3 regions of the Nocardioides anomalus genome follow, and region 3 is predicted to be linked to each of the others. Evidence: predicted binding sites of a transcription regulator. Region 3 holds the regulator's gene; each other region holds the start of a gene.

Region 1 (10,209 bases), 1.2 Mb from region 3:
CAGGCGGACTGGAACGTCGGCAGCGCGAAGGCCGCGGCGTGGGCCTTGCAGAACCCGAACGAGGCGAAGGCCTTGAGCACCTCCCAGATCCGGGTGACCACGCTCAGCGGGTAGCCCCGGGCCAGCGCGCGCGGGAAGAACCAGACCTTGGTCTCGGCCATCCCCTCGACGTCGCCCAGGGCCCGCCGCCGCTCGTCGGCCTCCGCCAAGGTGGTGCCGGTGAGCTGGGCGATGATCTCGATGACCTGCTCGTGGAAGACGACCACGCCGTAGGTGCCGCGCAGGATCGGGCGCAGGTCCTCGTGGAGGTGCGTCGGGGCGCGCCACTGCTGCTTGCCCTCGAGGTAGGGCGTGACCATGTCGCTCTTGACCGGGCCGGGGCGGAACAGCGAGATGTCGGTGATGACGTCCTCGAAGCAGTCGAGACCGGACTTGCCCACGAGCTCGCGCTGGCCCGGAGACTCGATCTGGAAGACGCCCAGGGTCTTGGCCGAGGAGATGAGCTCGTAGGTGGCCGGGTCGTCGAGCGGGACCTGCTCCTGGTCGTCGAGGTCGACCTCGAGGCCGTCGGTGCGGCGGATCTCCACCACCGCGTGGGCCATCGCGGACTGCATGCGGATGCCGAGCACGTCGAGCTTGAGCAGCCCGAGGTCCTCGACGTCGTCCTTGTCGAACTGGCTCATCGGGAAGCCCGCGAAGCTGGCCTCGACCGGCGTCCGGTCCAGCAGGGTGGCGTCGGACAGCAGCACCCCGCACGGGTGGACCGCGACGTGGCGGGGCAGCCCGTCGAGCCGCTCGACGAGCTGGAAGACCAGGTCGAGCCGGGCGTCGTCGAGCCCGCTCGCCCGCAGCTCGGGCAGCTCGCGCAGCGCGATCCGGGCGTCGCGGGCCCGGATGTGCGGGAAGGCCTTGGCGATGACGTCCACCTCGGCCGGCGGCATGCCGAGCGCCGCGCCCACGTCGCGCACGGCGTGCCGGACGCGGTAGGTGTCCATCATGGAGACGCACACGCACCGCTCGCCGCCGTAGCGGTCGAGGATCCGCTCGTAGACCTCCAGCCGGCGCGCGGACTCCACGTCGACGTCGATGTCGGGCAGCGCCTCGCGCAGCGGCGAGAGGAACCGCTCCATGAGCAGGCCGTGCCGGACCGGGTCGACGCCGGAGACCCCGAGCAGGTAGTTGACCAGGCTGCCGGCGCCGGAGCCGCGCGCGGCGCACCGCACCCCCAGGTCGCGGATGAGGTCGGTGACGTCGCCGACGGTCAGGAAGTACGACGCGTAGCCGAGCCCGCGGATCAGCTGCAGCTCGTCGTCGAGCCGCTTCCAGACCACGGCCTTGGGGCCCGAGCCGTAGCGGTCGCCGATCGCGCCCTCGCAGCGGGCGCGGAGCATGGCGTCGGCGTCGGTGCCGGCACCCGACAGCGCGAACTCGGGGAAGTGCACCTCCCCCAGCCCGAGGTCGGCGCGCGGGTCGAGGGCGCAGCGGTCGGCCACCGCCCGGGTGTGGGCGAGCAGCCGCTGCGCCTCGCGCCCCGGGTCGGCGGCGAGCCCGGACTGGCGCGCGACCTCCTCGGCGATCTCGGCCATCTGCTTGCCGGACTTGAGGAACCCCTCGGCGTTGCCGCGGTCGACGTGGCGCCGGTCGAGGGCGACCAGCCGGCGGGCGGCGTCGAGGACGTCGACCGTCGGGGCGTCGCGCCGGTCGGCGTAGCGGACCGCGTTGCTCAGCACCGTGCCGAGCCCGGCGTCGCGGGCCACGCGCGCCATCCGGGCGGCGTGGGCGGTGGTGCCGGGCCCCCAGCCGTCGCGCGGGCTGCCGGGCAGGCGGTGCGAGACCAGCTCGACCTGGAGGTGGGTGCGCGGCACCAGGGCCCGCCAGGGCTCGAGCGCGGCCCGGGCCAGGTCGTCGCGCCGGCGGGTCGCCGCGCGGGCCAGCTCGGAGTGCGGTCCGAGCAGCACCACGAGGTGACCGGCGGCGACGTGCTCGCGCACCTCCGCGCCGAGATCGCCGCCGAGCCGGCCGTCGGCCAGGGCGCCGAGGTCGAGCACCGGGTCCCCGCGCTCGCCGGCCAGGTGGGTGGCCGAGACCAGCCGGCACAGAGCGGCCCAGCCCGCGCGACCGCCACCCCGGCCGTCGGCGCTGGCCAGGAAGGTCACCCGGGGCAGGCCACCCGGCGCGCTCGGCGCCGGGTCGCGCAGCGCCCCGCCGCGGACCGGCGTCCGCGGGCGCGGTCGCGGCGGACCCCACGGCTGGGTCGGGTGGTGGGCCAGCTCGACCCCGAGCACCGGCCGGATGCCCGCGGCGTAGCAGGCCCGGGCGAACTTCACCGCGCCGTAGGTCCCGTCGCGGTCGGTGAGGGCGAGGGTGTCCATCTCGTGCTCGACGGCCCGCTCGACCAGCGTGTGCGGGTGGGAGGCGCCGTAGCGCAGGGAGTAGCCCGAGGCGACGTGCAGGTGCACGAACGGGTCGGACATGCGGGGTGCGTCCTCCTCGTGGTGGTGGGTCCAGGTCGTCTCCGCTCAGCGCGCCGTCAGCCGACGCGGCGGTCGCGCAGCGCGGTGACGGTGCCGCCCGTCCCGGGCGCGGCGATCGGCGGCACGAGGTAGGGAAGCGTGGGCGCGTGCGCCGCCAGCCCGAGCGACTGCTCGACCACGGCCAGGAACCGGTCGGCGTCGCGGACCAGGTCGTCGGCCTCGCGGTCGGTCACCGCCCGGCGGGAGCCGGCCTCGGCAGCGGCCCGCTTGCCGGCGCCGGCGGCGAAGAACCCCGCCCACTCGGACAGCTCGGGCGCCACCTCGGCGAGCAGGACCCAGGCGTTCTTCTGCGGCTTGCGCCGGGTCGGCGCCACCGGTCGGGCCTTCGCGGCCAGCAGCGCGGCGGCGGCCCGGAGTGCGGAGACGTGCGCGCAGGCGTAGCGGGTCGTCGCCTCGGTCGCACCCACCGCCTCGCTCAGCGACTCGGCGCTGCGGGCCAGGTAGGAGTGGGTGGTGGCGGGCAGGACGTGGGGGTTCTCCATGGTCGTGCGTCCTCTCGGCTCGGGGCGGGTCTCTAGTCGGTGCAGCCGACGAGGGTCCAGCGCCCGTCGGTCCAGTCGAAGGACAGGTCGAAGACCCCGCCGCCGTCGGGCTCGCCCTCGGGCGTGGTCCGGCCGCGGCCGGCCTCGACGCGCCACAGCTCGCGCTCGGCCAGCAGGTCGCCCAGCGGGACCGGGACGCGCGCCGTGCGCTCGTCGGTCGCGCCGCCGTCCGCGCCCCGGGCGGCCTGCGCGCCGGCGGAGTGCCACCACGGCCCGGTCTCGACCCAGTGGGCCAGGACGGCGCGCACCTTCCACAGCCGGCCGTGCCAGAGGAACTGCTGCGGCCCCTCGCTCGCGCCCTGCGCGCCCAGGCCGCGGGCGTCGTCGTCGAGCGGGCCCTGCCGCACCTCGACCGGGTCGGCGTAGCGCCTCATGCGGGTCCCCTCTCGACGGTCTGTTCGAACACGTGTTCGAACAACTCGAACGGTACCCCACCGCACGGACAGCACGTCAACCCCGGATCCACAGGGTGGGTCCGGGGTCGGAGGGGGCCGGCTCAGGCCCGGGCGCGGTCCTCGCCGGGGGCGTTCCAGGAGCCGCGCAGGTAGGCGGCGGTGTCCTGGTGCCACAGGAAGAAGACCGCCACCGCCTCGATCGGGAAGGAGGCGATCGACAGCACCATGAAGGTCAGCGGGGCCCCGGTCCGGAGCCCGGCGATGGTGCCGACGGCGAGGAAGAACAGCGTGACGGTGAGCGCCACCCGCGCCCAGGGGTAGCCCTTGCGCAGGAACTCGGTCAGCACCCAGATGAGCATGGCCACCACCACGAACAGCACGATCGCCACCGGCACGAACGCCGGGACGTGCACGTCGCCGTTCTTGACCGCGTCCAGGCCCTGGGTGTCGAGGACCCGGCGCAGGTCGCGGCGGCCCTCGGCCCAGGACCGGATCAGCTGGTCGTGGAGCACCACGATGAGCACCGTGACGAGGAGCCCGAGCGCGACGATCGCGTAGAGGAGCCGCACCGCCCACGTCACCGAGGCTGGCTGCTGCGCGCTCACCGCTCCCCTTCCTAGGCTGTGGCCCGTGACCGAGCCCACCGAGCCAGTCTCCACCGAGCACCCGTCCATCACCCGGTTCCGCGAGGCGCACGCGCGGCTCGGCGGGACGGGCGAGGTCGTCATTCTGCCCGACTCCGTCCACACGGCCGCACTGGCCGCCGAGGCGCTGGGCTGCGAGGTCGGCGCGATCGCCAACAGCCTGCTCTTCGACGCCGACGGCTCCCCGGTGCTGATCCTGACCTCGGGCGCGCACCGCGTGGACACCGAGGCGACCGCGCGGCGGGTCGGCGTACCGGCCCTCACGAGGGCCAAGCCGGAGTTCGTGCGCGAGCACACCGGGCAGGTCATCGGGGGCGTCTCGCCCCTCGCCCACCCCGCCCCGGTACCGACGTGGCTCGACGTCCAGCTCCAGCAGTACGACGTGGTGTGGGCCGCCGCCGGGCACCCGGCGGCGGTGTTCAGCACGACCTACGACGAGCTCGCGCGGATGACCGGCGCCGAGACCATCGAGGTCGACTGACCCCGTGACAACCTGACGCGCGGCCCACGACGTACAAGCAGTGTGGTGCGACGCGACCGCCGTGAGCGGGAGTTCACGGAGTTCTACGCCGGCACGGCGACCGCGCTGCGCCGCACGGCCTACGTCGTGGTGCGCGACTGGCACGTCGCGGAGGACCTGACCCAGCAGGCCTTCGCCAAGCTGTACGTCGCGTGGCCGCGCGTGCGGGAGGAGACCCGGCTGGCCTACGCGCGCCGGGTCGTGGTCAACGAGTGCCTCTCGCACCTGCGCCGGCACCGCCCCGAGACGCCGACCGAGGACCTGCCGGACCGCGCCGCGCCCGTCCCGGACGGACCCGACCTCGGCGCCGCCCTCGCCGCGCTGCCCGACCGCCAGCGCGCCGTCGTCGCCCTGCGCTTCCTCGACGACCTGCCCGTCGCCGAGGTCGGCCGCCTGCTCGGGATCAGCGACGGCACCGTCAAGAGCCAGACCGCCCGCGCCCTCGCCACGCTGCGCGAGCGGCTGCCCGAGCTCGACCTCCAGGAGACCCGATGAACCAGCTCGCCACCCTGCTCCGCGAGGACGTCGCGGCCACCGAGCCCCCGCACGGCCTGGACGCCCGGGTGCCCGTCGCCCTCGGTCGTCGACGGCTGCGCGCCCGACGCCTCGTCGCGGGCGCTGCCGCGGCCGCGGTCGTGGCGGTCGCGGCCGCCGCCGTCCCGCTCGCCCTCGGGGACGAGCCGGTGGCGCAGCCGAGCTCGACACAGGGCGGCTGGGCGGCCCACGTACGGGCGGAGCTCGAGCCCGCGGCAGGTCCGCTGCCCGTGGCCAGCACGCGCCGCCAGGGCGACGCGACCCTCTTGGGTCTGGGACCGTCCGAGGGCGGCTGGCACTTCTTCACCGTCGAGCTGCGGCGCGGCGACACGCTGACCGATCCGGCGGCGTACTGCCGGGACCGGATGGCGCTCGGCTACGTCTCCTGCACGCCCACGACGGGCGCCGACGGCCGGCCGGCCGTCGTCCAGGAGCTCGCCGTGGTCAACACCGGCGCCGTGCAGACCCAACGGGTCGGGCGCAGCTGGGATCTCACCTTCGCGCGCGTGCCGGTGTCCGAGCTGGACGAGGTGAACCCCGACGAGCGGGTGTTCCGCCGCCAGGTCATCGCGACCACCCCGACCGGCACGGTCACCGTCACCGAGCAGCTCGCCGCGACGAGCCCCGAGAAGGCAGGCTTCCGGGTGCCGGTGGAGGACCTGCTCGCCGCGGCCGTCGAGCCGGGGGTCGGCGCACCCTAGGCTCTCGGCGTGGAGTCGTTGCCCCTGGCGTTCTCGAGCGGCTGGGCCAGCGGCGTCAACGCCTACCTGGTGGTGCTGGTCCTCGGTGTCGCGGACCGGATCAGCGACCGCTCGGACATCCCCGACGTGCTGGCGCGGTGGGACGTGCTGGCCATCGCGGGGTTCCTGTACGCGATGGAGTTCGTGGCCGACAAGATCCCGTACGTCGACTCCACGTGGGACGTCGTCTCCACCGCGATCCGGCCCACGGCGGGTGCCGTCATCGGCGCGCTGCTGGCCGGGCAGGTGCCCGAGGACGCGCGGCTCGACCAGGTCGCGCTGGCCGCCGTCGGGGGCGGCACGGCGCTGGTCTCGCACCTGACCAAGACCGGGCTGCGGCTGGCCGTGAACACCTCGCCCGAGCCGGTCACCAACATCGGCGTCAGCCTCGCCGAGGACCTCGCCGTGCTCGGCGTGGTGGCGGTCGCGGTCCAGCACCCGCGGATCGCCGCGGCCGTCGCGGCCGTGCTGCTCGTGGCGGGCCTGCTGCTGCTGTTCCTGGCCATCCGGCTGGTCCGGCGCGGCTGGCGGCGTTGGCAGGCGCGGCGGGAGCGGCGCGCCGCGGGCACCGCCCGGTGACCGACCTGACCGACCTGACCGACCCGGACGTCCGGGCCGCGGTCGCCGACCGGCTCGGCGCCGAGCTGTGGGGCGGACGGCCGGTGGTGCTCGGGCCGTACGTGCTCGCCGGCGCCACGCCGTACGTCGGGTGGCTGCGCGGGCTGGGCTGCCCGGTCCTGGTGGTGGCCACGACGGGCGGCGCGGGCGAGGTCCCGGCCGACGACACGTGCGAGGTGCGGTGGCTGACGCCGCCCGCGACCGCGACGATGACCGACGAGCTGCGCCTGCACGACCACCTGGCCCACCACCTGCCGGCCGAGCTGAGGGCGGCCGTCGACGCGTTCGACCCCGATCGGCGCGGCGCGTGGTGGGCGACGCCGTTCGTCACCAGCGACGAGCCGATCGACGGCCGCCCGGTGACCGGCGGCCGGCCGGGGGCGTTCGTGGCGCTGGAGGACAAGATGCGGGCCGATGCGCTGTGGGAGGCGGCGGGGGTGACGGGCCCGGCGCACGAGCTGGTCGACCTGGCCGACGACGCCGCGCTGCGGGCGGCGGCCGAGGACCTGGCCGGGCCGCTCGGCACGGTGTGGTCCGGCGACGCGCGCGACGGCTTCAACGGCGGCGGCAACTACGTCCGGTGGGTGCGCGACGACGCCGACCGGGCCGAGGCGCTGGCGTGGTTCCGGCCGCGCTGCGACCGGGTGCGGATCGCGCCGTTCCTCGACGGCGTGCCGTGCTCGATCCACGGCTTCGTGCTGCCCGACGGGACCGCCGCCCTGCGGCCGGTGGAGATCGCGGTGCTGCGCGACCCGGGCACGCGGACCTTCCGCTACTGCGGTCTCGGCACGACGTGGGACCCGCCGGACGCGGACCGCGCGGAGATGCGAGCGGCGGTGCACCGGGTCGGCGCGCACCTGCAGCGGGTCCACGGCTACCGCGGCGCCTTCGGCATCGACGGGGTGCTGACCGCCGACGGCTTCCGCCCGACCGAGCTCAACAGCCGGATGTCGGCGGGCGCGTCCACGGTCGCAGAGCTGGACCGGCGCTTCTTCGCCTTCCTCCAGGCGGCCCTCCTCGCCGGGCACGACACGGGGCTGACGGTGGACGACGTCGAGGCGCTGGTGCCGGCGATGGACGCCCAGCGCTCCGGCAAGGTGGTGTGCGTGGGCGAGGGCGGCGTGGGCACGGCGGCGCAGAGCCACCCCCTGGCGTGGGACGGCACGGACTTCAGCAGATCGGAGGTGGACACCGGCAACGCGTTCTCGATCGGGGCGACCCCGAGCGGCTCCTACGCGCGCGTCGAGCCCTGTGCCGCGCTCCGACCGGGCGAGCGGCTGGCGCCGGTCACCGCCGCGCTGCTGCGCTACGTCGAGCGGACCTGCGGCGCGGGGACGGCGGTCGCGGGTGCCTTCGAGCCGGCGCCGGACGTGCGGGTCCCCGCGTGAGGGTCGTGGTCGTCGGCGGCGGCTTCGGCGGCCTGGCCTCGGCGGCGCGGCTGGCCAAGCTCGGCCACGACGTCACCCTGCTCGAGCGGCTGGACACCCTCGGCGGGGCCGTGGGCACGGTCGAGGCCGACGGGTTCGCCTGGGACGCGGGCCCGACGTACACCCTGCTGCCGGCGGTGGTGCGCGACCTGTTCCGCAAGAGCGGGCGACCGCTGGAGCGCGAGCTGAACCTGGAGCCCCTGGACCTGGTGCGCGAGCACTGGTTCGCCGACGGCACGGTGCTCGGGCTGCCCGGGCACTCGCGGGCCGCGCAGCTGCGCGCGTTCGACGAGCTCGGCGACGGTCTCGGCCAGCGGTGGGTGGACTACGTCGATGCGTTCACCGAGGACTGGGAGGTGCTGCGGCGCGCGTACTTCGAGAACCCGTGGGACCCGACCGACCTGCCCCGGGAGGTGGCCGCTCGCCTCGACAGCCGCGAGGTGCTGGCCCGGCGGCTGAAGCGGACGTTCAAGGACGAGCGCGTGCGGGCCGTCGCCGCGCACCCGTTCGTGGCCGACGGGCACGACCCCCGCAACGTGCCCGCCTGGATGGGGCTGGTCGCCTACCTCGAGCAGCGGTTCGGCTCCTGGACCGTGCCGGGCGGCTTCGCCCGGCTCTCGACGGTGCTGGCCGACCGGATGGCCACCCGGCGCGTCACGGTCGCGCTCGGCACGGCGGCCACCGACATCGTGGTGCGCGAGGGCCGGGCGGTCGCGGTGGCCACCGACGCCGGCCCGGTCGACGCCGACGCCGTGGTCTGCGCGGTCGACCCGCGGATGCTGCCCGCCCTGGCGCCGTACGTCGAGCGGACGATGCCCGCCATGCCGCCGGTGGTCTGCCACGTGGGCGTCGAGGAGCCGGTGCCCGACCTCGCTCACGAGGTGGTGCTGCACGGCGACCCGTTGCTGGTCGTGCGCACGGGTGGGACGGCGCCCACCGGCGGCGCGGCGTACACCGTGCACGGCCGCGGCAAGATCGCCGAGGATCTCCTGCGCGCCCTGGCCCGTCAGGGCATCGACCTGCGGTCCCGGCTGGTGACGCGGGTGGACCGCACGCCGCGCGACCTGGTCGAGCAGTGGCAGAGCTCGCCGTACGGCGTGCTGTGGGAGGGCCGCGGCACGGTCCGCCGACGGCTCGGGCCGCGGACACCGGTCCCGGGCGTGTACGCCGCGGGCGCGCACGCCACGCCGGGCGCCGGCATCCCGTTCGCCGGGCTGTCCGCGGCGCTGGTGGCCCAGGCCATCGGCCCGGCCTAGGCCGACGGCTCAGACGAGCGCGAAGGTCACCGTCAGGACCGCGGCCAGCGCGGTCTCGCCGGGCTGGAGGCCGACGTCGGCCTTGGCGGCCAGGGTGCGCGTGAGCGGCGGCCCGGAGACCGCGCCGCCCTCGCTCAGCGACTCGACCTGGCCCAGCGTCGCGCCGGCCAGCGCGGCCAGGTGCTCGGCCTTGGCCCGGGCGTCGGCGAACGCGGCCTCGCGGGCCTCGCCGATGGCGGCCGTGGGGTCCTGGACGGTCAGGTCGACGCCCTCGACGACCAGCCGGTCCCCCACGTCGTCCGACAGCAGCTGGAGCAGGTGGTTGGCGTCGGCCACGCTGTCGGTGGCGATGGTCAGGGTGTGCCGGGCCTCGAACTGCGCGGGCGCCCGCCCGCTGTCGCGCACCGGCCACACGCTGAGGTTGACCGTGGAGACCACCAGGTCGTCGGCGGCCGCGGCGATCGAGGCCCGGGCCGACTCCGCGCCGGCCAGCGCGTCGGCCAGCGAGTCGGCGCGGTGGGTGGCGGAGACCCGGACGACGGCGGTGTCGGGGACGGCGGTGGCCTGGCCGTGGCCGGTGACGGTGAGGGTGCGCACGCCCCCGAAACTAGCCGGATGCGCTAGACGGTCACGTTCAGGGCGTGGAAGATCTCGAGCGTCGCCTTGGAGCGGTTGAGCGTGTAGAAGTGCAGCCCGGGTGCGCCGCCGTCGAGCAGCGTCTCGCAGAGCTCGGCGGCCAGCGCGATCCCCTCGGCCCGCATGGCGGCGGTGTCGCCCTCGTGGGCGGCGATGCGGCGCACGACGTTCTCGGGCACGTCGGTGCCGATGAGCTCGCCTTGCCGGCGGACGGCGCCGAGGTTCAGGATCGGCATGATGCCGGGGAGGATCGGGATGGTCACCCCGCGCGAGCGGACACGCTCGACGAGGTCGAAGTAGTCGTCGGCGCGGAAGAACATCTGGGTCACCGCGAACTCCGCGCCGGCCCGCGCCTTGGCCACC
Region 2 (10,209 bases), 2.4 Mb from region 3:
GCCACGGCGTTGCTGGTCGAGCGCAACTACATCGTCTACCGCAAGGCGTGGAAGCTGTTCCTCAGCGGCTTCTTCGAGCCGTTCTTCTACCTGCTCTCGATCGGCATCGGCGTCGGCGCGCTGATCGACACCTTCGAGTTCAACGGCCGCGAGATCCCGTACGCCGAGTTCGTGGCGCCCGGCATGCTCGCCGCCTCCGCGCTCAACGGCGCGCTCATCGACGCCACCTTCAACACCTTCTTCAAGCTGAGGTTCGTCAAGCTCTACGACCAGATGCTCGCCACCCCGCTGACCACGCGCGACGTGGCCCGCGGCGAGATCGCGTGGAGCCAGCTGCGCGGCTCGACGTACGCCGCCGCCTTCCTCGTCATCATGGCCGCGATGGGGCTGGTGCACTCGTGGTGGGCGGTGCTGGCCTTCCCGGCCACGCTGCTCATCGGGTTCGCCTCCAGCGCGGTCTGCATGGCGCTCACGACCTACATGCGCAGCTGGCAGGACTTCGACCTCATCACCCTGGCCCAGGTGCCGCTGTTCCTGTTCTCGGCGACGTTCTTCCCGATCACCGCCTACCCCGACCCGGTGCGGTGGGTGGTCGAGGGCACGCCGCTCTACCGCGGGGTCGTGCTGTGCCGCGAGCTCACCACAGGCTCACTGACGTGGGCCTCGGCGGTGTCCGTGGTCTACCTGCTCGCCCTGGGGCTGGCCGGGCTGTTCGTGGTCCGGCGCCGGCTCGACGCACTCTTGTTGACGTGACCACGTTCGCGATGCCCCGGCCGCACCCGGTGCTCCGTCCGCTGCTGGCGGTGGCCGGCGCGGGCGGCGCCGGGCTCGACCTGACCGACGACACCCTCACGGTCCGCCTCGGGCCCACCTGGCGCGCGACGATCCCGCGCGGCTCCATCACCTCCGCCGAGCGGGACCCGCGCCACACCATCAGCGTCGGAGCCCACGGCTGGCGCGGCGAGTGGCTGGTCAACACCAGCCCGCGCGGCCTGGTCGTGCTCCACCTCGACCCGCCCGCGGCCGCCCGCTGCCTCGGCGTACCCCTGCGCGTGCACACCCTGCGAGTCAGCCTGGACGACCCGGAGGCGTTCCTCGGCGCGCTGGGTCGAGGCTGAGGGCCCAGAGGGCGGTGTCGATCCAGCGCTCGAACTTCCACCCGACCTCGGGCAGCACCCCGACCCGCTCGAACCCGCACCCGCGGTGCAGCGCCTCGCTCGCCTCGTTGGGCAGCGCGATGACCGCCAGCACGGTGCGGACGCCTTCGGCGCGCAGCCGCGCCAGCAGCTCGGCGTACAGCAGCCGGCTGAGGCCGCGCCCGCGCGCCGCCTCGTCGAGGTAGACCGACACCTCCCGCGTGCGGTCGTACGCCGGGCGCGGGCGGTACGTCGACGAGTAGGCGAAGCCCAGCACCCCGTCGTCCTGCGCCACGAGGAAGTGGTCGCCCGGCCTGGTGCTCCCGACTTTCGCGGCCCACTGGTCGACGGGCGGTGGCACGAGGTCGAAGGTGGAGATCGCCGTGCGCACCTGCTCGTCGTAGATGGCGGCGATCCGAGGAAGGTCGGCAGGATCTGCGTCGCGCACCAGCACGGGCCCCATCATGCTGGGTGCGTGGCTGCTGAGATCGTCCCGGACACCAAGGACTGGACCTGGGTGCTGCGCGAGCCGTGCCCGGAGTGCGGCTTCGTGGCCGCCGACCTGGACCGCGACCGGATCGGGGCGCTGCTGCGCGACGACGCCGTGGGCTGGTCGGTCGTGCTCGCCCAGCCGGGCGCCACCGAGCGGCCGGACCCCCAGACCTGGTCCCCGCTGGAGTACGCCTGCCACGTGCGCGACGTGCACCGGGTCTTCGGCGAGCGCCTGGACCTGATGCTCGAGCAGGACGAGCCGACCTTCGCGAACTGGGACCAGGACGAGACGGCCGTGGCCGAGCGCTACGACCTCCAGGACCCCGCCGACGTCGCGCCCGCGCTGGTGGCGGCGGCCGAGGCCGTGGCTCGGCGCTACGACGCGCTGTGCGACGCCCCCGAGGCGACCTGGGCGCGCCGCGGGCTCCGCTCCAACGGCAGCGAGTTCACCGTCGACACCATCGCCCGCTACCACCTGCACGACGTGCTCCACCACAGGCACGACGTCCGGGCCTTCGCCGCCCGGGCCACCGCGGCGGCGTACGACGGGGGCGCGGAGGCCTTCAGCGCCGCCGTCGCCGAGCTCACCGACGAGGTGCGCGAGAGCCTCGACGCCTTCGCCGCGGCCGTCCAGGGAGCGGGCGCCGGGGGAGCGGTGCTCGAGGTCGGCAGCGGCGGCGGCCGCGACGCCGCGGCGCTGGAGGAGCGGGGGCTCACCGTCCGGCGCACCGACGTGTCGCGGGGCTTCGTCGACCGGTTGCGAGCCCTGGGCCACGAGGCGGACGTCCTCGACCCGCTGGGCGACGACCTCGGCGGTCCCTACGACGGGGTCTGGGCCAACGCCAGCCTGCTGCACGTCGCCCGCGCCGACCTGCCGACCGTGCTGGCCCGGCTCGCCTCGGCCACCCGCGCCGGCGGCGTGCTCGGCCTGTCGCTCAAGGAGGGCGACGGCGAGGCGTGGTCGACGCACGGGCACGTGCCGGCCCCGCGGCGCTTCACCTACTGGCGCGAGGGGCCGCTGCGTGCGGCGCTCGAGGGCGCCGGGTGGCGGGTCGACCACCTCGCCCGGCGTACCGGTGGCGGGGAGCAGGCCTGGCTCGCCGTCCGGGCTGTCCGAGGTGCCACCTAGGCTGATCGGGTGAGGCACACCGAGTTCTGGTCCCGGTTGGAGGACGCGCTCGGGCCGGGCTACTACCGGTCCTGGGCCGGTCAGTTCGTCATGGCCGAGCTCGGCGGGCGGACCGCGCAGGAGGCGCTCGACGCCGGCGTGTCGCCCAAGCAGGTGTGGGCCGCCGTCTGGCGCGCGCTCGACCTCCCGGCGGCCGTGAAGTGAGCGTCGCGGACGTCGCCGTGATCGGCGGCACCGGCTTCTACTCCTTCCTCGAGGACGCCGAGGAGCACGCCGTCACCACGCCGTACGGCGACCCCTCGGCGCCTGTCGCCGTCGGCACCGTCGCCGGCCGGCGGGTGGCCTTCCTGCCGCGGCACGGCAAGGAGCACCAGTTCCCGCCGCAGTCCATCCCCTACCGCGCCAACCTCTGGGCCCTGCGCTCGCTCGGCGTCCGCCAGGTCCTCGCGCCGTGCGCCGTGGGCGGCCTCGCGGCCTCGGTCGCGCCCGGCGACCTCGTCGTGCCCGACCAGCTCGTCGACCGCACCACCGCTCGCGTCGGCTCCTACGTCGAGCACGGCGCCACCCACGTGCCGTTCGCCGATCCCTACTGCCCCCGCGTCTCCTCCGCGCTCGCAGCGGCCGCGCCCGACGTCCAGCGCGGCGGCACGATGGTGGTCATCGAGGGACCGCGCTTCTCCACCCGCGCCGAGTCGCGCTGGTACGCCGCCCAGGGCGGCACCCTCATCAACATGACCGGCGCCCCCGAGGCGGCCCTGGCCCGCGAGATGCAGCTCTGCTACGCCACGCTGGCCCTGGTCACCGACATGGACGCCGGCGCCGAGGGCGACGACGGTGTCGGCCAGGCCGAGGTGTTCGCGCTGTTCAAGCAGAACCTCGAGCGCCTCACCGGCCTGCTCACCGCGGCCGTCGAGGCGCTGCCCGACCCGGACGGCTGCACCTGCGCGACCTGGGCCGAGGGCATCGAGCTCACCTACGACCTTCCCTGATCGGCCGGATCCTCCTAGGTTGCGGGCCATCCCGTTCCGCAACCCCGGAGGTCCCCCATGAAGCTCCGCCCCACCCCCGCGCTGGTCGTCGCCGTGCTGGCGCTGGTCGTCGCGCTCGGCGGCACGTCGTACGCCGCCGCCAAGATCGGCTCGGCCCAGATCAAGAACAACTCCGTCAAGGGCAAAGACGTCAAGGACGGCTCGCTGACCGGCAAGGACGTCAAGGACGGCTCGCTGACCGGCGCTGACGTGGCGGACGGCTCGCTGAGCCCGGCCGACCTGGCCGCCCGCACCTGTGCGGCCAGCGACGTGCTGGTCCTCGGCTCGTGCATCGACAAGGCGGCGACCGGGCCCTCCAGCTTCGCGGCCGCGCTCACCGACTGCAACGCCAAGGGCGGCCGGCTGATGTCGTGGCCGGAGTACCGCGTCCTGCGCGACCAGGCCGGCATCACCTGGGCCAACGGCAACCTCAGCCAGTACGAGTTCATCGACCTCCAGACCGTCAACGGTGCCATCGTCTATCCCAGCGCCGTGGACTTCGGGGGCGCGTTGGTCGGCGACGCCAGCGCCCAGATCTTCTGGCACCGCTGCGTCACGCCCCTCTGAGCCGACTGCCCGGAGCGCGGCCCCGCGTGTCGCACCCGTGTCGAACACCTGTTCGGCTACGTTCTGTCCACAGGTGCGACGCCGGGGCCGCTTCTCCACAGCCCGACGACCGGTAGGACCGGATGTCGGTGGCCATCCCTAGCGTCGGAGATGCACCTCACCACCCACCGACCCTGGAAGGCACGACCATGGCACAAGACCGGGAGAAGGCGCTCGACGTCGCTCTGGCCAACATCGAGAAGCAGTTCGGCAAGGGCTCGGTGATGCGGCTGGGCGACGAGACCCGCGCGCCGCTCGAGGTGATCCCCACCGGCTCCATCGCGCTCGACGTCGCGCTCGGCATCGGCGGCCTGCCGCGCGGGCGGGTCGTGGAGATCTACGGGCCGGAGTCCTCCGGCAAGACGACGGTCGCCCTGCACGCGGTGGCCAACGCCCAGCGCGCCGGCGGCATCGTCGGCTTCATCGACGCCGAGCACGCGCTCGACCCGGAGTACGCCAAGTCCCTCGGCGTCGACACCGACGCCCTGCTGGTCTCCCAGCCCGACTCCGGTGAGCAGGCGCTCGAGATCGCCGACATGCTGATCCGCTCCGGCGCCCTCGACCTGATCGTCATCGACTCCGTGGCCGCGCTGGTGCCGCGCGCCGAGATCGAGGGCGAGATGGGCGACAGCCACGTCGGCCTCCAGGCCCGGCTGATGAGCCAGGCGCTGCGCAAGATGACCGGTGCCCTCAACAACTCCGGCACGACCGCGATCTTCATCAACCAGCTGCGCGAGAAGATCGGCGTCATGTTCGGCTCGCCGGAGACCACGACCGGTGGCCGCGCGCTGAAGTTCTACTCCTCGGTCCGCCTCGACGTGCGTCGCATCGAGACGCTCAAGGACGGCACCGACATGGTCGGCAACCGGACCCGCGTCAAGGTCGTGAAGAACAAGGTCGCCCCGCCGTTCAAGCAGGCCGAGTTCGACATCATGTACGGCAAGGGCATCTCCCGCGAGGGTGGCCTCATCGACGTCGGCGTCGAGGCGGGCATCGTCCGCAAGGCCGGCGCCTGGTACACCTACGACGGCGACCAGCTCGGCCAAGGCAAGGAGAACTCCCGAGGGTTCCTGCGCGACAACCCCGACCTGGCCAACGAGATCGAGAAGAAGATCCTCGAGAAGCTCGGCGTCGTGCCCTCGGTGGCCGACGAGGCCGCGCCGGCCGAGCCCGTGGGCGTCGACGACTTCTGAGCCGACCCGGTCCCGACCGCCGCACACGGCGGCGGTCGGGGCGCCGGACCACGGCGACACGAGGAGGGCACGCGTGCACGACGAGACGAGACCGGCGCCCGACTGGCTCGGTGACGTGAGCGAGGGCGTCGACGCCTGGACGCGCCGTACGCCGGGCGAGCGGCCGGCCACCCCCGGCGAGGACGCCGGGGGCCGCGGGCCGGCGGCGCGCACCAGCTGGGGCACCCGGTCCGAGGAGCCTGCGGGCGGGGGCCAGCGTCGGCGCCCGGCCCGCGGCCGCAGCTCGGCCCGCCGCGGCCGGCGCGACCGCGAGGAGCAGCGACCCGACGCCCACCTGCCGCGCGACCCGGCCCGCGAGGCGCCGGCGGCCGATCCCGAGTCGGTGGCGCGCACCATCCTGCTCGACCAGCTCACCGGCCGGGCCCGCAGTCGCAAGGAGCTGGGCGACAAGCTCGCGGCCAAGGACGTCCCGGCCGAGGTGGCCGACGGCGTGCTCGACCGGTTCGAGGAGGTCGGGCTGGTCGACGACGGCGCCTTCGCCCGGACCTGGGTCAGCCAGCGGCAGCCGGCCTCGGGCGGCGGCAAGGGGCTGGCCCGCCGGGCCCTGGCCCAGGAGCTGCGCCGCAAGGGCATCGACGACGAGACCGCCCGCGAGGCCCTGGACGAGCTCGACCCGGCGGCGGAGGAGGAGGCGGCCCGCGAGCTGGTGCGGCGCAAGCTGCGCTCGCTGAGCCGGGTCGACGACGCCACCGCGACTCGGCGACTGGTCGGCATGCTGGGCCGCAAGGGCTACTCCAGCGGTCTGGCCTTCAGCGTGGTCAAGGACGAGCTGCGCGACGCCGGGCGCGAGGAGCCCCAGGAGCCGCACTCGGTCTGACGAGCACCGCAGCCGGCGCGAGCCAGGCGAGAGCCCGCCGGCGCCTGGGTGGAGCATGGGGGCGATGTCCGCCTACTTCCACCGCACCGGTGAGCACACGTTCGCCCCGACCGAGCACGTCAGCGGCGCCTGGGACCTCGACCAGCAGCACGTCGGGCCCTCGCTGGGCCTGCTCACCCACGCGGTCGAACAGAGGGCCGGCGACAAGGTGGCGACCCGCCTCGGCTTCGACATCCTCGGCGTGCTGCCGATGGAGGAGGTCGAGGTGCGCACGAGCGTGCTGCGCGCGGGGCGGACCGTCGAGCTGGTCGAGGCGGTGCTCAGCCACGCCGGTCGACCGGCGGTGAGCCTGCGGGCGTGGCTCATGGACGTCCGCGACACGAGCGCCGTCCGGGGCAGCGCGGAGGCGGAGCTGGCCGGGCCCGGGGAGCTCGCGCCCTGGGACCCGACCACGGTCTGGGGCGGCGGCTACCTCGCCTCGGCGCAGGTGCGCCGGGACGAGCGGGAGCCCGGGCGCGCGCAGTACTGGGTGCGCACCGACACCGTGCTGCTGGCGGACGAGCCCACCAGCCGGCTGAGCCGGGCGGCGGCGCTGTTCGACATCGCCAACGGCATGACCGTGCGCGAGTCACCCGAGCGGGTGCGCTTCCCCAACGTCGACCTCACCGCGCACCTGGTCCGACGCCCGGCCGAGGGCTGGCTGGGCTTCGACACCACGGTCACCTTCGGTCCGGAGGGCCACGGGCTGACCCGCAGCGTCCTCCACGACGAGCACGGTCCGCTCGGGGCCGTGGCGCAGACCCTGACGGTGCGGCCGCAGTGACTCCGGGATGAGGCCACAATGGGCTCGTGTCCGTCCCCGTCGTCGTGGTCGACCGCGATCGCGAGCTCCACGGTGTGGCGCGTCCGGGGGAGTCCTGGGCCGCGGCCGCGCGGCGCACGTGCGCCAGCCTGCACGCCGACCCCGAGCCGGTCGACCTGTCCGGTGAGGTCAAGCGCTTCGTCGTCGACCACGACACCCGGGTCACCACCCGGGCGATGACGCGAGGCGATCTCGACGACGTGGTCGCGTGGCGGCGCAGCGAGGCGGTCGAGCGCTGGTGGTCCCAGGGCGAGCTGGCCGACGCCGACATCGCCGAGAAGTACGCCGAGCGCGTCGACGGTCGCAGCCCCACCCGGATGTGGGTGATCGAGGTCAACGGCCGCTCGGTCGGGTTCGTGCAGGACTACCGGATCGGCGACTACCCGGAGTACGCCGTCCTCGGCCCGGATCCCGACGCCATCGGCGTGGACTACGCGATCGGCGCCGACCAGTGGCGCGGTCGTGGGCTCGGCCCGCGCGTGCTGTGGGCCTGGATGCAGCGGGCGCGGAGCCGTTTCCCGGAGGCGACGACCTACTTCGCGGCGCCCGACCACCGCAACGCCGCCAGCCTGCGGGTGCTGGCCAAGGCGGGCTTCGCGGAGGGGCTGTGGTTCGACGAGCCGCAGGCGGGCGGGGGCGTCACCACGGTGGTCGGCTGCACGCTCGACGTGCCGACGGTCATAGGTTGAGCCCGTGACGACGCTGACCGCCGCGGACCTGCGGCTCCCACCCGGCCCGGTCGACCTCAGCGCGCTGGACAGCGGGGCGACCCCGGGCTTCGACGGCGACAAGAAGGCCGGCAAGGGCGCGCTCATGGCGCTCGGCGACGAGCTGTCGGACCTCCAGGAGCGGCTGTACGCCGAAGGCGTGGCCGACGTCGGCCACGGCCGCGCCCTGCTGCTGGTGCTGCAGGGCATGGACACCTCCGGCAAGGGCGGGGTGCTGCGCCACACCGTCGGGCTGGTCGACCCCCAGGGCGTCTCGATCCACTCCTTCAAGCGGCCGACGGAGGAGGAGCTGCAGCACGACTTCCTGTGGCGCATCCGCAAGGCGCTGCCCGACAAGGGCCGCATCGGCGTCTTCGACCGCTCGCACTACGAGGACGTGCTCATCGGCCGGGTGCGTGAGCTGGCGCCGAAGAAGGAGATCGAGGAGCGCTACGACGCCATCAACGCCTTCGAGACCGAGGCCCTCGGCGCCGGGATCACGATCATCAAGTGCATGCTGCACATCTCGGCCGAGACCCAGCGCGAGCGCCTCCTGGCCCGCCTGGACGACCCGCAGAAGCACTGGAAGTTCAACCCCGCCGACGTCGACGAGCGCGCGCTGTGGCCGAAGTACCAGGAGGCCTACGAGATCGCGCTCGAGCGCACCAACACCGAGGTCGCGCCCTGGTACGTCGTGCCGAGCGACCACAAGTGGTACCGCAACCTGGCCATCGGCCAGCTGCTCCACGAGACCCTGCTGGCCATGAACCCGCAGTGGCCGGCCGCCGACTTCGACGTGGAGGAGCAGCGCCAACGCCTGCTCACCGAGGTCCCCCTGCAGTGATCCCGACCGTCGGCGTCACCCGCTACGTCACGCCGCTGCGCGAGGGCGGGGAGCCTGCCCGGCCTCGTCGAGGCCGACGACCTGGGCACCTACGTGTGCAAGTTCCGCGGCGCCGGCCAGGGACTGCGCGTGCTGGTCGCCGAGGTCGTGGTGGCCGGCCTGGCCGAGCGGATCGGGCTGCGCACCCCGCGGATCGTCGCGCTCGACCTCGACCCGCAGATCGCGCGGTACGAGGCCGACGAGGAGGTCCAGGACCTGCTCAACGCCAGTGCCGGGCTCAACCTCGGCACCGACTTCCTGCCCGGCTCGTTCGGCTTCGACGGCCACGTGCCCGCCGGCAGCACCGACCCTGCGCGGGTGCTGTGGCTCGACGCGTTCGTGGCCAACGTGGACCGGTCCTGGCGCAACCCCAACCTGCTGCTGTGGCACGGCAACCTCTGGGTCATCGACCACGGGGCCAGCCTCTACTTCCACCACGCCTGGGGCGGGGGTGTCACCGACCCGGCGCGGTTCGCCGCCCAGCCGTGGAGCGTGGACGACCACGTCTTCCGCGACCACGTGTCCGACCTCCCGGGGGTTGACGCCGAGCTGGGCGCGCTGCTGGGGGAGCAGGTCTTCGTCAACGTGCTGGCCGAGGTCCCCGACGAGTGGCTGGAGCCGGTGCCCGGCGCCGACGACGCCGAGGCCGTGCGCGCGGCGTACGTCGCCTTCCTCAGCGCCCGGCTGGGCACCCGCCAGTGGCTCCCGGGAGCGGCGGCGTGAGCGGGAGGCTGGCCTACGAGTACGTCGTGCTCCGGTGCGTGCCGCGCGTGGACCGCGAGGAGTTCCTCAACGTCGGGGTCGTCCTGCACTGCCAGATGGCGGACTTCCTCGACCTCGCCTGGCACGTCGACGCCGACCGGCTGCGCGCCCTGGATCCCCGCGTGGACGTCGCGCAGGTCGAGGAGTCGCTCGCCTTCGCGCACGCCGTCTGCGCCGGCCACCCCACCTCCGGCGCGGCCGGCGCGGAGCCGTTGCGCCAGCGGTTCGGCTTCCTCAAGGCGCCGCGGAGCACCGTCCTGCAGCCCGGGCCGGTGCACGGCGGCGTCACCACCGACCCGGCCCGTCAGCTCGAGCGCCTCCTGGAGCAGCTCGTCGGCTAGTGGTGGTGCTTCTTCTTGTAGGAGCAGCTCAGGACGCCGGCCAGGGTGACCGCGCTCGTCGCGCCCTCGTTCCACATCGCGGGGCCGAAGCCGACGCCCATCAGCTTGCCCTTGCGCGCGAAGGTGACCTGGCCGAAGCCGGGCACGGGGAAGGGCGGCACGTCGAGCGAGCTCCAGACCGGACCGTTGGGGT
Region 3 (10,209 bases):
TGCAGCACCATCCGTGCGGTGACCGCACCGTTGTCGTCGGCGTCCCAGACGTCGTCGTGCCTCGTGCCCGCCAGCCGGACCCGGTCCACCGCCTCGGCCGTACGCCGCGCGGTCGCCTCGAGCAGCTGCCGCTGGGTCTCGTCGAAGCTCCACTCGCGGTCGAGGTAGAGCACGATGCCGCCCATCGGCGACCCGGTGCCCGGCAGCGGGACGACGGCCATCGCGCGGACGTCCTCGGGCTGGCGCTGGACGAACTCGGCGTAGCGCGGGTCGAGCTCGTGGCGCGCGCCCAGCACCGGCTCGCCGGTGCGGACCACCGTCGTGATCGGGACGTCGTCGTAGGCGTCGATGTGGCACCAGTCGGCCCGGCCCTCGTCGAGCTCGCGGTCACTGGCGGTGAACCGCAGCCGGCGTCCGCCGCCCTCGGTCAGCGCGAAGCCGATCCGCCGCACGCCGGGCAGGGCGCCCAGGTCGCGGAACAGGCTGGTGGCGATCTCGTCGACCCCGCCGGCGCCCAGCAGCGCGAAGCCGAGCCGCGACAGGTGCCCCAGCGGCGCCTGCGGCTCGACCGGCGCAGCCGCCTGCGAGGGCCTGGACACGCGCTCAGACTAGGGCAGCGTGGCCTCCGCCGCGGGCAGGTCCGGGCAAGTCATGATGTCGCGGTGGCAGGGCAGGAGGGTCTCCCGGGGAGCGACCCGAGCGGCGGCGCGCGGCGCGGCGCCCGGCGCGGACCCCGGCCCCGGCGAACCTTCCGGCCCGACCTCGCCCTGCTCGGCGCCGGCTCGCTGCTGACGCTGCTCGCCTGGGTGGTGCTGGTGTGGCTGGCCATCGGGGCCGGGCGCGACGCGCGTGGAGGCGAGTCCGGCCGGTGGACGGTCCTCGTCCTGTGCTCGGTGGGCGCCGTGGTCTGCCTCTTCGGCTGCCTGTGGCTGCTGACCGCCCTGCTCCGTGCGGTCGGGGTCCTCGAGCAGCCGACCCGCAAGGACGCGCGGCCGCACCGGCACTGAGGTCCGGTCCGCCGCGGCGCTCACCGGTCCCGCAGCCGGCGCACGAACTTCTGCCCGGACCAGGTCTCGTCGAGGGCCGCGACCAAGACGTCGACGAAGCCCAGCGCGAGGCCGAGTCGGCGCACCTGGTCGCCGTCGAGGTCGCTGTCGATGCCGCGAGCCTTCTGGGCGGCCTTCTTCGGCCAGCAGACCCAGACCATCCCGGCGGTCGTGGTCCGCTCGAACAGGACGGGGAGCCGGCGGCCCAGCGCCGCGCGCGAGGTGTGGAAGGTCAAGGTGACGTCCGCCCGGCGCGGGAGCCGGTGCACCACGTGTGCTCCCCCGGTGTCCCCGAGCTCCAGGTCGAGCGGGGCGCCGTCGAGGAAGACCACGTGCTCGTCGCCGATGCCGAGCTTGCGCACGAGCGGAGTGCCTGAGGATCCGGCCACGAGGGTCATGGTGCCCGGAAATGACCGCAGGGGCGGAGCCACGTGGCTCCGCCCCTGTCTTCCCCGGCCCGCCAGCCGGGGTCGAAGCGGCTGACGAAGTCTGTGTGGTGCGGCTACTCGGCCGGGACGACCAGCCGCTGACCCGCCTGGAGCGTGGGGCCGTCGAGCGCGTTGAGCTGCTCGATGCGCTGCATCATGCCCCGCACGTCGCCGTCGTCGGCTAGCCCCGAGGCGATGGCCCAGAGGGTGTCGCCGCTGCCGACCTGGACGATGCGGGTCGGCTCGGGCGTGCCGGGCTCCTGGGTCGCGACCGAGCCGGCCGCGGTGACGAAGACACCGATGGCGAACGCGACGACCAGCGCTGCGACCAGGACCACCAGTCGACCGCGGCGGGTCAGCCGCACGCTGGAGCGCGGACGCACGGCGCGGGCCGGGCGGGTGGTGAGGACGGTGTCGAAGGTCATCGCGGTCATGTCGGGACTCCTGGGGAAGTGGCCACGGTCGCGGCCTGGGGTCTGCTGCTGGTGATCGGTTGCTGTGTCCAGTTGTAGAGGCGACCACCGACAGTCCTCGGCGGCGCCGGTCCGACCAGCGGTCGATCGAACACGTGTACGAGCGTAGAACAGGTGTTCGAACGATTTCAAACACCTGTTCGAGCGGCGTGTCGCGCCCGCCCGACGTGAGAGGCGGCGCGGGGCGCCACCTCGCGCGAGGCGTGGTCCGCCACGAGCGACACGCCCGTTCGAACAGGTGTTTGAAACCGGGCAACGCCGTCGCTACGGTCAGCGCATGGCTGGACAGACTCCTGGACCGGGCGGCGGCTCCTCCGCTGCCGGCGGCGGCATCAGCGGCACCGTCACCGAGCTCCCCGACGGCCCCGCGGACGCGACGGGGCTCACCGCGCGCCAGCAGCGCATCCTCGAGCACCTGCGCGACTTCATGGAGCAGCGCGGCTACCCACCGAGCATGCGCGAGATCGGCGAGGCGGTCGGGCTGACCAGCTCCTCCTCGGTCGCCCACCAGCTCAAGGTGCTGGAGGAGAAGGGCTTCGTGCGCCGTGACCCCCACCGCCCGCGCGCGCTCGAGGTGTTCCTGCCCGAGGTCATGGCCGCCCGCAAGTCGGTCTCCTCGGCCGAGGAGACGCCGTACGACGAGACGGGGATCGGCGACGCCGTCCCGCCCGCGACCTACGTGCCGATGCTGGGTCGGATCGCGGCCGGTGGCCCGATCCTGGCCGAGCAGAACCTCGAGACCGTCTTCCCGCTGCCGCAGGAGCTGGTGGGCAGCGGCGAGCTGTTCATGCTCGAGGTGGCCGGGGAGTCGATGATCGACGCGGCGATCTGCGACGGCGACTTCGTGGTCGTGCGCCGCGAGCAGACCGCGTCGAACGGCGAGATCGTGGCCGCGCTCATCGACGGCGAGGCGACCGTCAAGACCTTCCAGCGCAAGGACGGCCGGGTCTGGCTGCTGCCGCACAACCCGGCGTACGAGCCGATCGACGGCACCCACGCCTCGATCCTGGGCAAGGTCACCGCGGTCCTGCGCCGCCTGCCCTGACCGGCCGCAGCGGCGCGTCGGCGCGCGGCGTCACGGCTCCAGGACAGCTGCAGACCAGCACCCAACCGTACGGTCTCGGTGTCCGTCTTCCGGGGTAGGGTCCACACGACCTCGTCGACCTTCCCTACAGACTCGGAGAACCCATGCCCACGACCTCACGGGCGCGCCGCAACCCGGCGCTCGTGCTCACGGCGGCGGTGGCCGCGGCGTTCGCGCTCGTCGCCACCACGCTGAGCACGCCCGCGCTGGCCGCTCCGTCCGCCGCGCGGACCGCGAGCGTCGCCAAGCCGGCCGTCAAGCACGACCGCACCTGGCGCGCCAAGGCCGCCCTGGCCCAGGCCCAGAAGGCGTTCAGCCCCAGCACGCCGGCCAACCAGCGTCCCGACGCGACGCTGGCCCTGCGCAAGCTGTGGATGCTCAAGGACGCGCTCTCCCCCGCGGACCGCGCGGCCGCCGACCGGCTGGCCCAGCGGCCCGACAAGCCGGCGACGGTGGGCGACGAGAACATCCTGCTGCACTACGACCCGGCCGAGCTCAACCCGGCGGCGTTCGACCAGAACGTCGCGCTGGCCACGGTGCAGAACGTCGCCAACACCTACGCCGCGTCGGGCTACCGCCGGCCCAAGCCCGACAAGGGCAAGGGCGGGGACAACCGCATCGACATCTACCTCGACTCGCTCGAGCCGGGCCTCTACGGCTACTGCACCACCGACCAGCGGCTGCGCGGGCGGCACCACGACGTCTGGGCCTACTGCGTCCTGGACAACGACTACGCCGGCTTCCCGAGCCACACCCCGCTGCAGAACCTGCAGGTCACCGCGGCGCACGAGTACTTCCACGCGACCCAGTTCGCCTACGACGCACTCGACGACGACTGGCTGCTCGAGGCCACCGCGACCTGGGCCGAGGACGAGCTGTACGACGACGTCAACGACAACGTCCAGTACCTCCGCCGCAGCCCGATCACCTCGCCCGGACGGTCGATGGACAAGTTCGAGGACACCGGCGTCTTCCAGTACGGCGTGTGGAACTTCTTCCGGCTGATGAGCAACACCTACCCGGAGAAGACCGGTCTGCTGCCCAACGTGATCCTCAAGATCTGGGAGGCGGCCGACAGCTCCAAGGGCCGCAAGAACCTCTACTCCACGCAGGCCATCAACAAGGTGCTCAAGAAGAACGGCACGTCGCTGGCGGACTTCTTCACCTACTACTCCGCGGCCACGCGGCTCACCCACACGCCGATCTTCGACGAGGGCGTCGAGCAGAACTACCCGATCAAGCCGGCTGCCGGCTCGGTCACGCTCGCCGGCGGCAAGGGCGCCAAGGGCAAGCTCAACCTGGACCACCTCACGAGCGCGACGCTCAACATCGCCAACGGTGGCGGCGCCTCGGCGCTGAAGGTCAAGCTGCGGATGGCCCCGAAGTCCCACGGCTCCAAGGCGATCTACGTCGCCTACGGCGCCAACGGCGCGGTGCTCTCCATCCAGGCCATCAAGGTCAACCGCAAGGGCAAGGGCAAGGCCACGGTGGCCTTCGACCCGAGCGTGACGTCGGTGGACGTGACCCTGGTCAACGCCAGCACCAAGTACCGCCAGTGCGGTCGTTACCAGCGCAACGCGGTCTCCTGCTCCGGCAAGGCCGTGTTCGACAACCAGCGCTCCCGGGTGTCCGTCAAGGCCGCCTGAGACAGCTGACCTACACACCAGCCGGCCCCGGTGACCTCACGGTCACCGGGGCCGGCTGCTGCGTGGGGCGACGTTTCAGTGGCAGCGGGCCTGGACCGGGGTCGCGGACTCGCGGGACTGGTGGGCGTGGCGGAAGGCGTCGCTCACGTGGGCGCGGTAGGCCCTGAAGGCCCACTGGCCCTCGAGGCGCAACATCAGCTCGTCGTTGTAGAGCAGCCCGCCGCAGGTGGTGTTGCTGGTCCCCGTGACCACGGCGTACTGCACCTTGCCGCCGATCTTGGCGTGGATCGCGTAGACCTTGTCGTGGGCCACGATGGTGCGCACCAGGTTGTCGGCGATGTCGACGCTCTGCCCGCCCGGGAGCCGGAACGGGCGCTGGAGCCAGTTCTCGATCAGGTCGCGGGTGGTGACGATGCGCAGCTGGCAGCCCTCGCGCCAGAGCCGCCCGATCTGCGCGCGGACGTCGTAGCGCTGGATGACCGCGACCATGATGTCGACGGTGCGCGCGCCCTTCACGCAGTGCGTCTGCTTGAGGGTGTTGAGCACGATGTCGCCCTTGCGCGGGTAGACCATCGCCGCCGGTGGGCCGGCGTAGGTCTTCTGCGCGTCGCCCCACGTCTGGCCGCCGACGGTCCAGCTCTGCGCGCGCAGGCGCTGGAAGTAGTCCAGCGCGAAGGCGTAGTAGCCGTCGTCGGTGACCCGGGCCAGGCTGTTGACCTGGGAGTACTGGCGCCCCTCGAAGTTGCTCGAGCTGGTCACCACCGAGCGCTGGCCGTCGATGTCGGCCAGCAGCAGCTTGAGGTGGTTGACGTCCTGCGACGGCGGGGCCGGGCCGCTCCCCCGCCACGGCAGACAGGCGCCCTGGCAGACCACGACGTTGCCCGGCGCGGGGTCGCCGGCCTCGATCTGGGCGATCACCGCCCGCCCGGCCGCCTTGGTGGTCATGTCGGCGTCGGCCACGATCTCCACGTGCGCGCCGCGCTGCTGCGCGGCCACCAGCGCCTTGGTCGTCGCCGGGATGTCCCAGCGGAACATCGCGATGCGCAGCGAGTCGCCGGCGCCCGCGGCGTTGAACAGCTCGACGAACCGGCGCACCACCGCCGGGTCGCTGCCGCCCTTGGTCGCCGGTGAGGAGAAGCAGACCTCCAGGGCCGCGCCGTCGGTGTTGCAGCCACTGAGGCGGGTCTTCCCGCGTGCGGCCGGGGGTACGGCGGTCGGCGTCGCGGTCGCGGCGGCGGGGCGGACCGGGGCCGCGGACGAGGACCCGGCCGTCACCGCCCGCGCAGCCGGCTCCCGGCTCTCGACCGGCGGCTCCGAGGAGCTCGACGCGCACGCGGAGCCCAGCAGCGCCAGGGTGAGGGCGGCGGTCGCGACGACGCGGTAGGCCATGCCCCAGGGTCTCATCCGCGCCGGGCACGCGGTCCCGGAGCACGTCGGCTCCGGGGACGTCTCGGTGCTCCCAAGGGCGCTCGCGGCTCTAGACCAGTGCGCACGTCGCCGTGACCCGGCTGCCAGGCGCGCGTTGTCGGGGCATGCCGCTCCACACCGTCGATCTGGGCCGGGCCGTCGCGCCCGCGGCGGGGCGGCAGCTGCGCACGGTCGGCGGCCACCTGTTCTCGCGCTGGCCGACCGGACTGGCGCCGGAGCGGCGCTCGGACCGGCGGGGCTACGTGATCAGCTTCGGGTCCGACGCCGACACCGAGCCGCTGCGCGAGCTGGTCGAGGCCTGCGAGCTGGCCGGTCGGCCCACCGCGTGCGTGGCGGCCGGAGACGCGGCCCACCAGGCGCTCGGACGGGCGACGTACCGCTGGGAGGCCGCGCCGGCGCTCCGCACCCCGTCGCTCGAGGTGGCCCGGCAGAGCGTCGCCGCCGCGACGGCCGTCGTGGACGGCGTGGACCCGCACCTGGTCGTGCTGCAGCTCGAGGACGGCTGGCGCGAGCTCAGCACGTTCGTCGACCACCTGCGCGAGACACCGCAGTGGGACCGCTCGGTGGTCGTGGCGCTGACCGACGTCGAGCGCGACCTGGGCCTGGTCGCCCGCTGGCTCGGCGTCGAGCTCTTCTAGCGCGCGTCGGAGGGTGCCGCCGCGGCCAGGCGGGCCAGGGCCTTGCGCACCACCGCGGGATCGGTCGTGGTCCACATCGGCGGCAGGCTGGCCTTGAGGAAGGGGCCGTAGCGGGCCGTGGCCAGCCGCGGGTCGAGGACCGCGACCACACCGCGGTCGGCGTGGGTGCGGATGAGGCGACCGGCGCCCTGGGCCAGCAGCAGGGCGGCGTGGGTGGCGGCGACCTGCATGAAGCCGTTGCCGCCGGCCTTGTCGGCCGCGCGCTGGCGGGCGCTCATCAGCGGGTCGTCGGGCCGCGGGAACGGGATCCGGTCGATGAGCACCAGCTGGCAGGTGTCGCCGGGCACGTCGAGGCCCTGCCAGAGCGAGAGGGTGCCGAACAGCGCGGTGTGCGGGTCCTCCTTGAACTGCCGGGCCAGCTCGGGCAGCTGGGCGTCGCCTTGGGCCAGCGTGGTCAGGTGCGGCAGCCGCACCCGGACCGCGTCGGCGGCGGCCTCGGCCGCGCGGCGGCTGGAGAACAGGCCCAGCGCGCGGCCCTCGCAGGCGTCGACGAGCTCGACGATCTCGTCGAGCTGGGCGGCGCCGAGCCCGTCGCGGCCGGGCGGCGGGAGGTGGCGGGCGACGTAGAGGATGGCCTGCTGGCCGTAGTCGAACGGGCTGCCCACGTCGAGCCCGCGCCAGGGCAGCGTGTCCTCGTCGCGCTCGAGCTCCTGCCCACCCGCGCGGTCGACGTCCTCGCTCGGCTTGAGCCCGAAGCTGCCGGCCACGGCGCCGAAGTCGCCGCCCAGCCGCAGCGTGGCGCTGGTGAAGACGGCCAGCTTGTCGGTCAGCAGCTTGTCGCGCATCGGCCCCCACACCTGCAGCGGCGCGACGGCGAGGTGGGGCGGCCTGTGCTCACCGCCCTCGGCCACCCAGAGCACGTCGGACTCCCGGTGGGCCGCCATCCGCTCGGCGGTGGCGAAGACGTCCTGGACCGCGCCCTTGGCCTGGGTCAGCCCGGCGTCGCCGTCGTCGCCGGCGCTCTTCGCGTCCTTGGGGTACGCCGAGAGGCAGGCGCGCGCCGCGTCGCGGACCGCGACCAGGGCGTCGCCGAGCGCGTCGGGCAGGGTGTCGACGCGGCCGGCGTCGAGGTCGTTGACGGCGTCGCGGAGCACGTCTCCGGCGTCGGCCAGGTCGTCGGCCTCGCTGCCCTCGACGTGGCGCTGGGAGCGGCGGGCGGCCCGGTCGACGTCGGCGGCGAACAGCTCGTCGGTGGCCGCCTGGGTCACCCGGGACACGAGCTCGTGGGCCTCGTCGACCACCACGACGTCGTACTCCGGGATCATCGGCACGCCCTCGACGGCGTCGATGGCCAGCAGCGAGTGGTTGGTGACGATGAGGTGGCTGCGCTGGGCCTTCTCGCGGGCCAGCTCGGCGAAGCACTCCTGACCGAACGGGCACTTGGCCGCACCCAGGCACTCGCGGTGGTTGACCGAGACCTGGCGCCACTCGCGGTCGGTGTGGCGCGGCGCGTGGTCGCGCTCGCCGGTGCCGCCGTCCTCGACCTCCTGCTCGGCCCAGGCCCGCAGCTCGAGCACTTTGGTGGCCAGCGGGCCCTGCGGCACGTCGACGAGCGTGCCCTGGTCGTCGGGGACCCCGGCGCGGATGCGGTGCAGGCAGGCGTAGTTGGAGCGGCCCTTGAGCACGGCGTACGACGCGTCGACGCCCGGCAGGGTGCCGACGGCCTCGACCAGCCGCGGGATGTCGCGCTCCACCAGCTGGTGCTGCAGCGCGAGGGTCGCCGTGGCCACCACCACCCGGCGGTCGTGGAGCAGGGCGGGCACGAGGTAGCCGAGCGACTTGCCGGTGCCGGTGCCGGCCTGGACGAGCAGGTGGGTGCCGCCGCCCATGGCCTCGGCGACCGCCTCGGCCATCTCGACCTGGCCGGGTCGCTCCTGGCCGCCCAGGGCCGTCACCGCCGTGGCGAGGGTGGCGGAGACCGCGCTGCCGACCGCACTGGGCTCGGTCTGGGCTGCGGCGGTCACCCGGAGACTCTACGGCGGCGGGCCGACAGCTCCGGTGCCCCGCGCCCGCGCCTGTGGACGACGTCCGAACTGCGCGAAAGCCCGGTCGGCGCCCGGCTCGCCCGATAGGTTCTGCCGCGTGGGCGGCGCGCCGTGGGGGAGCCCGACCGGACGACCTGGTCGGACTCGTCCGCGCGCGCCGTGCTGCAGCTCATGGTCGAGTCGGTCGCGGAGCTGATCGGCTTCGAGGTGGCGGCCCTCTCGGTGGTGCTCGGCGACGAGCTGGTCACGCTGGCCTACACCGGACCGGAGGAGCACCGCGAGTACATGGAGCAGCCCGACCCGGTCTCGGTCATCGAGCCGGTCCTGGCCCGTGCCACCCCGTGGGGACGCCGGCTGCGCTACATCGAGCCCACCCCGGTCGAGGAGCTCGAGGGGCACTGGATCCACTTCGACCCGGTGCCGAGCGACGCCGAGGACGCCTGGGGCCAGGGCGAGGAGCTGTTCGCCGAGCTGAGCGACGACGACGGGACCGTGGTCGGCATCCTCTCGGTCGACCGTCCCGCGTCCGGTCGGCGCCCGGGAGCGCGCGAGCTCTCGCTGCTGGAGCGGTACGCCGCGCAGGCCGAGCGCGCCGTGCTCACGCTGTTCGAGCGCGAGGCGCTGTTGGAGCAGGTCGCGCAGGCCGAGTCGGCCCGCCACCTCATCCGGTCCGCCTCGCGGCCGACCCTGGACTCGCTCGACGACGTGCTGCGCCACACCCACGACCAGCTGGTGGCCAGCTTCGACGCGCGCGGGTCGTGGGTCCACGTGTTCCAGCCCGACGGGCCGCCGATCAGCGTGGCCCGCACACGCACCGGCCAGCGCGTGGAGATCGACCCGGACGTCCTGGCCTTCACCAGCGAGCTCGCCCCGCGGCTCTGGGACCGGCAGCGGCCGCTGGTGCTGCCCGACGACACCGAGCCCGAGTCGCTGCCGGCCACCGTGCGTGCGCACCTGCTGCGCCGCGACGACTCCCGCGTCCTGGGCGTCGCGCTCGGGGTCGGCGACGAGTGCGTCGGCCTGATGGTGCTCTCCCGCGACCCCGACCAGCCGGGCTGGTCGTCGGTGGAGGTCGCCTCGGTGCAGCAGATCGGCCACGACCTCGGCGCCGTCCTCATGACCGCCCGCGCGCTCGAGCGCGAGCGCAACCTGGTCGTCGAGCTGCAGCGCATGGACGACTACCGCAGCCAGGTCATCGCCATGCTGTCGCACGAGCTGCGCACGCCGCTGACCGTGATCTCCGGCAACCTCGAGCTCCTCGGCGACACCGACCTGGACGAGGAGGCGACGCGCTACCACCAGGCCATGGGTCGCGGCACCGAGCGGATGCGCCAGGTCGTGGACGACCTGCTGCTCCTGGCCCGGGTCAGCAACCCCTCGCACCCGCTGGTCCGCCTGCCCGTCGACCTGCGCGCGGTGAC

Evidence for each region. Region 3 encodes LexA, which represses DNA repair genes until DNA is damaged. Its sites were predicted from a motif close to TCGAACANNTGTTCGA; they were not measured.
Region 1: the regulator LexA is predicted to act here: its motif matches at 3,475-3,490, upstream of G5V58_RS07100 (DUF6504 family protein).
Region 2: the regulator LexA is predicted to act here: its motif matches at 4,393-4,408, upstream of recA (recombinase RecA).

Annotation. Positions count from the first base shown of each region.
Region 1 is NZ_CP049257.1:1,378,135-1,388,343, reverse strand. It holds gene G5V58_RS07110 (DNA polymerase III subunit alpha) at 1-2,474, opposite strand, end outside; gene G5V58_RS07105 (SAV_6107 family HEPN domain-containing protein) at 2,531-3,016, opposite strand; gene G5V58_RS07100 (DUF6504 family protein) at 3,049-3,450, opposite strand; gene G5V58_RS07095 (hypothetical protein) at 3,573-4,076, opposite strand; gene G5V58_RS07090 (YbaK/EbsC family protein) at 4,102-4,596, shown strand; gene G5V58_RS07085 (SigE family RNA polymerase sigma factor) at 4,642-5,130, shown strand; gene G5V58_RS07080 (hypothetical protein) at 5,127-5,870, shown strand; gene G5V58_RS07075 (DUF4126 domain-containing protein) at 5,880-6,488, shown strand; gene G5V58_RS07070 (hypothetical protein) at 6,485-7,915, shown strand; gene G5V58_RS07065 (phytoene desaturase family protein) at 7,912-9,210, shown strand; gene G5V58_RS07060 (SIMPL domain-containing protein) at 9,220-9,807, opposite strand; gene metF (methylenetetrahydrofolate reductase [NAD(P)H]) at 9,831-10,209, opposite strand, start outside.
Region 2 is NZ_CP049257.1:2,583,940-2,594,148, reverse strand. It holds gene G5V58_RS13105 (ABC transporter permease) at 1-753, shown strand, start outside; gene G5V58_RS13100 (hypothetical protein) at 750-1,118, shown strand; gene G5V58_RS13095 (GNAT family N-acetyltransferase) at 1,069-1,590, opposite strand; gene G5V58_RS13090 (methyltransferase) at 1,612-2,757, shown strand; gene G5V58_RS13085 (DUF3046 domain-containing protein) at 2,767-2,961, shown strand; gene G5V58_RS13080 (S-methyl-5'-thioadenosine phosphorylase) at 2,958-3,746, shown strand; gene G5V58_RS13075 (hypothetical protein) at 3,804-4,352, shown strand; gene recA (recombinase RecA) at 4,541-5,584, shown strand; gene G5V58_RS13065 (regulatory protein RecX) at 5,658-6,461, shown strand; gene G5V58_RS13060 (thioesterase family protein) at 6,526-7,284, shown strand; gene G5V58_RS13055 (GNAT family N-acetyltransferase) at 7,311-8,012, shown strand; gene G5V58_RS13050 (PPK2 family polyphosphate kinase) at 8,026-8,874, shown strand; gene G5V58_RS13045 (HipA family kinase) at 8,968-9,636, shown strand; gene G5V58_RS13040 (DUF3037 domain-containing protein) at 9,633-10,016, shown strand; gene G5V58_RS13035 (hypothetical protein) at 10,013-10,209, opposite strand, start outside.
Region 3 is NZ_CP049257.1:166,092-176,300, reverse strand. It holds gene G5V58_RS00970 (ATP-binding protein) at 1-599, opposite strand, end outside; gene G5V58_RS00965 (hypothetical protein) at 663-1,007, shown strand; gene G5V58_RS00960 (DUF3052 domain-containing protein) at 1,028-1,444, opposite strand; gene G5V58_RS00955 (LysM peptidoglycan-binding domain-containing protein) at 1,549-1,908, opposite strand; gene lexA (transcriptional repressor LexA) at 2,225-2,992, shown strand; gene G5V58_RS00945 (MXAN_6640 family putative metalloprotease) at 3,136-4,677, shown strand; gene G5V58_RS00940 (phospholipase D-like domain-containing protein) at 4,753-6,066, opposite strand; gene G5V58_RS00935 (hypothetical protein) at 6,210-6,743, shown strand; gene G5V58_RS00930 (ATP-dependent DNA helicase) at 6,740-8,656, opposite strand; gene G5V58_RS00925 (sensor histidine kinase) at 8,900-10,209, shown strand, end outside.